2 regions of the Sphingobium sp. KCTC 72723 genome follow, and region 1 is predicted to be linked to the other one. Evidence: predicted binding sites of a transcription regulator. Region 1 holds the regulator's gene; the other holds the start of a gene.

The links. The regulator LexA, encoded in region 1, represses DNA repair genes until DNA is damaged. The targets are predictions, from matches to a motif close to GTTCCNCNCTTGTTCT.
Region 2: a site for LexA is predicted at 1,615-1,630, ahead of SPBM01_RS07225 (ATP-dependent helicase). Genes of this name have one in related genera too.

The regions. Positions count from the first base shown of each region.
Region 1 covers NZ_CP060388.1:977,456-980,849, forward strand. Annotated here, with positions in the region: gene glp (gephyrin-like molybdotransferase Glp) at 1-823, shown strand, start outside; gene lexA (transcriptional repressor LexA) at 1,162-1,836, shown strand; gene SPBM01_RS04925 (ComEC/Rec2 family competence protein) at 1,827-3,394, opposite strand, start outside.
Region 2 covers NZ_CP060388.1:1,448,946-1,452,339, forward strand. Annotated here, with positions in the region: gene rsmD (16S rRNA (guanine(966)-N(2))-methyltransferase RsmD) at 1-208, shown strand, start outside; gene SPBM01_RS07215 (Fe-S oxidoreductase) at 308-772, opposite strand; gene SPBM01_RS07220 (GFA family protein) at 1,184-1,579, opposite strand; gene SPBM01_RS07225 (ATP-dependent helicase) at 1,698-3,394, shown strand, end outside.

The sequences.
Region 1 (3,394 bases):
CATCGACGGCACGCTGGCCACGGGCCGCCACGTCCGCCCCGCCGCATCCGATTTCGGGAATGGTGCGCCCCTGCTCGAAGCAGGCGCACGGCTCGGCCCGGCACAGATCGCGCTGGCGGCACTGGGCGGTCATGGCCAGCTCCCCGTCCGCCGCCGCCCCTGCATCGCGCTGATCTCGACCGGCGACGAACTCGTCCCGGCCGGCGCACCAACCCCACCGGGCCGCCTGCCCTCCTCCAACGCGCCGATGCTCGCCGCCCTGCTGGCCGCGCTACCCTGCGATGTGATGGATCTGGGCATCGTGCCGGACGATCTGGACGCTATGGTCGCCGCTCTCGCCCGCGCAAAGCAGGCCGACATCATCGTTTCGACTGGCGGCGCATCGGTCGGCGATCATGATCTGGTCCGCCCCGCCTTCGCTCAGGCTGGCGGCACGCTCGATTTCTGGAAGATCGCCATGCGTCCGGGCAAGCCACTGATGGCCGGTCGGCTGGACAGCGCGCTGTTCCTGGGCCTGCCAGGCAACCCCGTATCGGCCTTCGTCACCGCAACTTTATTCCTGCTGCCCCTCGTCCGCCACCTGTCGGGCGCGCACGATCCGCTGCCGCCAACGCTCGAAGCGCGCCTCGCTTCCCCCCTGCCGCAAACCGCCGAACGCGACGATTATCTGCGCGCACGTCAGGGCAAGGATGGAATCGTTACGGTAACGTCACAGGACAGCGCCGCCACTGCCGCCCTCGCCATGGCCGATTGCCTCATCCACCGCCCCGCCGGATCACCAACCGCCGCGCAAGGCGAAAGCGTCACGATAATCCCGCTTTAGCCACAAATATATGTCAGCAATGCTGTCTTTCTCCGACCATATCCTCGCGATGGTCGCGATCGCCAAATTGCCGCTCACCTTCCTGAAATCGCACGCCATTTCCCCAACGCCGACGATTGGCGTCATGGTCTGTCCGGTGCCGATCGTTAGCAGGGTAAGGAATTTGGGGCATCATCACTCTCTATGTCCATCTTGCTGTCTCTTTTGTCGGCAGCATGATCGCAAAACCCCCTTGCCCCCATCTCGTTCCCGCAAATGCGACGGGTTGCAGCGGCGCTTGACTTGCCCCGTTCCGTTTACTAACTGTTCTTCATACGTTCCACGGAAGGACCGCAGTCATGTTGACGCTCAAGCAGCAGGAATTGCTCAGCTTCATTCAAACCCGGCTGGATGAAGGCGGCGTGTCCCCCTCGTTCGAGGAGATGAAGGACGCGCTCGACCTGCGTTCCAAATCCGGCATCCACCGGCTCATCAACGCGCTGGAAGAACGCGGCTTCATTCGCCGCCTGCCCAACCGCGCCCGCGCGCTCGAAGTGTTGAAACTGCCCGACGCCATGCACCGCACGCCCGCTGCCCCGGCAAAACCCAAAGCCGCGCCCAGCCTGCCGATGCTGCCCACGGCGGCCAATGACGTCATCGAAATTCCCCTGCACGGCCGCATCGCGGCAGGTGTTCCGATCGAAGCGATGGAAGGACAGAATATGCTCTCCGTCCCCGCCGCCCTGCTCGGCGCGGGCGATCATTATGCGCTCGAAGTCTCCGGCGATTCGATGATCGAAGCGGGCATATTGGACGGCGACTTCGCCCTGATCCAGCGCACCGAAAGCGCCCGCGAAGGGCAGATCGTCGTCGCCCTGATCGACGAGCATGAAGCCACGCTCAAATTTTTCCGCCGCGAAGGGCCACGGGTCCGGCTCGACCCGGCCAACAGCGCCTATGAACCGCAACTTTATGATTCCAATCAGGTGCGGATTCAGGGCAAGCTGGCCGGACTGCTGCGCCGCTATAACTGAGGACGGGCCAAGTTACGGCGCGGTGCTGGGCGCGCGATCCACGGATGCGCGTCGCCCGGCTGCCGCACCGTCCTGACCGAACCATTGGCCAGGTTGATGGCGACGCCACCCGTCCGCGCCAGCAACCGGCGGTCGATTTTCAACCAGCGCGGCCTGCACCAGCGCGGCAATCCCCGGTCGGCGATCACGATATCCGCCGCCGCGCAGTCCTTCTCAAACTGCACCCGCTCCACGAACATGGAATTGCGAGTCATCAACACCGCCCATGTCCGCTCGCCCGCCCGTACCCGCGCCGCACATAAATCCGCCGAACAGCGCGCCTCCGGCAAACCCGCCAGCGCATCCAGCGGCCCGTCATAGCCCGCACTCTCCGCCAGCGTATCGCGCACATAATCTCCCGCTCCGGCACGCAGCAACGCCATCCGCCCCGTCGCCATCCGCACCACGACATGGCGGCCATCGCCCGTCACCAGCAGGTCAGGCGGCGACTGCATCAGCATCGCCGCCACACCGACCACAACCCCGCCAAGCCCCAGCCACCGCCCCCCGCTGCGCCACAACAGGCACCACAACAGCCCGCCGATCGTTACCCCGAACGTCCATCCCGGCATGGCCGGCGTCACCATCATCGCCATCGGCTGCGCCGCCACGCCATGGGCCAGCACCAGCAACAGGCCCAGCGCCCGTTCGGTCAGCCACCAGAATGGCGCGCCCAACCCCGCCAGATCGAACAGCAAAGCCAGCGCCTCCAGCGGCATCACCACGAACGTCGTCAGCGGAATCGCGATGATATTGGCGAACGCCCCCAGCATCCCGGCCTTGTGAAAATGAAACAGCGCGATCGGCATCAGCACCAGTTCGACTGCGATCCCCGTCATCAACGTCGCGGCCAGCACCCGCATCCCCTTGCGCATCACCCCCTCGTCCCGCGCCGCCGCAAAGGCCCGAAACCCCGGATGCTCCGCCAGCGCGACCAGCGCCGTCACGGCGGCAAAGCTCATCTGAAAACTCGGCCCCGCCACCGCTTCGGGCCAGAAGGCCAGCACGACCAGCGCGCCCGACGCCACCAGCCGCAGCGTAATCGCGTCCCGCCCCATCGCCAGCCCGCCCAGCACCAGCAACGCCGCGACGCACGACCGCACCGTCGGCACTTCCGCTCCGGTCAACAGCGTGTATCCGATCCCGGCCAGCGCTCCGCCCCCTGCCGCGATCAGCATCAACGGCCACTCCAGCGCCGCCCGGCGGCTCAGCGCCATCACCCGCATCAGCAGGAAAATCACCGCCCCGATCAGCGCCGTCACATGCAGCCCGCTGATCGACAGCAGATGCGCCAGCCCGCTGCGCCGCATCGCTTCGGCATCCGCCTCGGCACTCGCGCCCTGATCCCCGGTCGCCAGCGCAATCGCAATGCCCTGCGCCGGGCCATCGACCTGCCCGGCTATGTGCGTGAACAAACGCGCCCGTAAAGACGGCGCGACACTGGCCGGACGCAGCAACGCGATTGGCTTCAAAGCCTTGCCGGTCGCACCGATCCCTTGAAAATAGGCGCGCGCGGCGA
Region 2 (3,394 bases), 470 kb from region 1:
CATGGACCCGCCCTATGGCACCGGCGCGGGGCAAGTCGCGCTGGACAAGCTGTCCCGGCTGGGGTGGACCAGCGGCGCGACCTGGATCAGCATAGAGACGGACCGGCGCGAAGATGTGCTGGTCAAGGGCTTTGCCGTGGACGCGGTGCGGGACGTGGGCAAGGCGCGGATCACGCTGCTGCGGGCCGAGGATCAGGCCGTAAAGTAGACGACGAAGTAGACATATACAGCGATATGCGCAAATTTAGTTAGCCTGCTAACTAAATTTGCGCATATATTTCAATAGCTTATTGAACCGTTTATCTACTCAGCGCTTACGCATTTTGCGCGCTTCACCCGGATTGACGCAACTGTCCTGCACAGTGCGCGAGCAGACGGGATAGTCTTTCGCTTCGGCAGGCGGCGGGGTCATGTTGCCGCCGACCGTGACTGGATTGGCCGACGAGCCGACCGGGGCCGCCGGGTCTTGCGGCACACCTGCGGGTGCGGGGGCCATGCCGGGGTCGGCAGGGACTGCGCCGGTGGGCTGGGCCGCATTAGGGTCTGCGGCCGTGGCAGCGGGGTCTACGGGTGGCGGAGGCGCGGCGGGATCGGCGGGCGGGGCCATGTCGCCAGCGGGCGGCGCCATTTGCCCGGCCGGGGGTGCCATTTCCCCTGCCGGGGGAGCCGTTTCCCCTGCCGGGGGCTGGGCCGCCGTCGTGGGCATATTCTGCGCGAGGGCGACGCCGGTAAAACTCAGCATCGCGGCGCTGGCCAGCATAAGGGATTTCATCGGGATGATCCTTTCCTTTGGTTCTTCTTGGCCCCGTTTCTGGCGCGTGGGCTGAAGGGAGAACCGGCGTCATGACGCACCCGTTCCGGCCATGCGCGATGAAGCGTGGCGGATGCGCCGTGAGGGGAAGGACGGGGTGTGCCAGCGATGGGGGGACGCCGCTCCGTCAGGGCTGCGCCCTGCCGCCTCCCCTGCCAAGGCAGAGCTATCGCATGTGACCTTTCGTTATCACTACAACGTCATCCTGAATTTATTTAGCTGCGCTGGCCTGCGGCTCAGGATCCATCGTACCCCAAAAGCCGCCGTTCGTGACGAGGAATGGATGCTGAAACAAGTTCAGGGTGACGACGAAAGAAGGGTGGACTCATATGCGGTAGCCCTGCCTTGCAGAGGACGGATTTTACGATGCTGTTATTCGCCGGGGAAGCGATCGAATTTGGGGAGGTCGTTCGCGGTGGCGGCCCATGGCGGGGCGTCTGCCATCTGGATATGGGCCTGTGGCGGGAAGGCGGCCTGATCGTCCAGAGTTGCGGTCTGAATGTCGATGCAGCCGGGGAAGATGGCCGGGTTGGTGTAGAACAGCCCGGTGCCGCAATTGCCGCAAAAATGGCGCGTGGCCTTTTCCGACGACTGATAGGCGACCGGCGTGCCGTGGATCGTCACTTCATCCTGCTGGAACAAGGCCCAGCCGACCATGGGTGCGCCCGAACTGGCGCGGCAGTCGGTGCAATGGCAGATCGCGCTATGGGCCGGATCGCCGCTGACTTCGTAGCGGATTGCCCCGCACTGGCATTTGCCGGTCGCAATTGTGTCGGCGGCCATGTTTCTTCCTCCCTTGCATGATTCGCCTTTTGTTCTCATAGAAGGCGCTTCGCCGCAAGGGTCATGCCTTGCCCCTGCCCCTGCCCTTCCCTAGTTGTCCCCCATGACCTTTCCTGCACCCTCCCCCAATGATCCGCCCTATATGAAGGGGCTGAACACGCCCCAGCGCGAAGCCGTGCTGACGACCGAGGGACCAGTGCTGGTGCTGGCGGGGGCCGGCACGGGCAAGACGGCGGCGTTGACGGCGCGGCTGGCGCATCTGGTCGGGACCGGGCGCGCCTATCCATCGCAGATTTTGTGCGTCACCTTCACCAACAAGGCCGCGCGGGAAATGCGCGAGCGGGTGGGCAAGATGATCGGCCCGGCGGTCGAGGGGATGCCGTGGCTCGGCACATTCCATGCGATCGCGGCCAAGATGTTGCGCCGTCATGCCGAACTGGTCGGGTTGCAATCCAATTTCACGATATTGGATACCGACGACCAGTTGCGGTTGATGAAGCAGTTGATCCAGGCGGAGGGGATCGACGACAAGCGCTGGCCCGCCAAGCAATTGGGCGGGCTGATCGACCAGTGGAAGAGTAAGGGATGGACCCCCGACGATGTGAGCGCGGGGGAAAGCGAGGGCTATGCCAATGGCAAGGGGCAGAAGCTCTATGCCGCCTATCAGGCCCGGTTACGCACAGTAAATGCGTGCGATTTCGGGGACTTGTTGCTGCATGTTCTGACGATATTGAAGAAACATCGCGATGTGCTGGAAAGCTATCAGGAGCGGTTCCGCTATATCATGGTGGACGAATATCAGGACACCAACAGCAGCCAGTATCTGTGGCTGCGGCTGTTGGCGCAGACGCGCAAAAATCTGTGCTGCGTGGGCGATGACGACCAGTCCATCTATTCATGGCGCGGCGCAGAAGTCGCCAATATCCTGCGGTTCGAAAAGGATTTTCCGGGCGCGACCATCGTGCGGCTGGAGCAGAATTACCGGTCGACCCCGCATATATTGGGCGCGGCGTCGGGGGTGATCGCCGAAAATGGCAATCGGTTGGGCAAGACATTGTGGACCGACATCGACGTGGGCGAGAAAGTGCGCGTCATCGGGGTGTGGGACGGGCCGGAGGAAGCGCGGCGGGTCGGCGAGGAAATCGAGCGGATCGAGCGGGATGGCGGATCGCTGGACCAGATCGCGATCCTCGTGCGGGCGCAGCATCAGACCCGCGAGTTCGAGGATCGCTTCATCCAGATTGGCCTGGCCTACCGCATCGTGGGAGGCTTTCGTTTTTATGAGCGGGCGGAAATCCGCGATGCGCTGGCCTATCTGCGGCTGGTGAACCAGCCTGCCGACGATCTGGCGTTCGAGCGGATCGTCAACATGCCCAAGCGGGGATTGGGCGACAAGGCGGTGGAGAAGCTGCACCGGCTGGCGCGGGCGGAGGGGATCCCACTGGCGCTGGCGGCGGCGCGGATCATCGACACCGACGAATTAACGCCGCAGGCGCGGCGGGCGCTGGGCAGCTTCGTGGGCGATGTGGCGCGCTGGCGCGACCGGGCGGCCACCCTGCCCCATGCCGAACTGGCGCGGCAGATATTGGACGAGAGCGGCTATACCGCGATGTTGCAGGCCGAGCGTTCGACGGAGAGCGCGGGGCGGCTGGAGAATCTGTCCGAACTGGCGCGGGCGATGGAAGAATATGAGACGCTGGGCGCGTTTCTGGAGCATGTGTCGCTCGTCATGGACAATGAGGCGCAGGCAGAGACAGTCAAAGTCACGATCATGACCATCCATGCCGCCAAAGGGCTGGA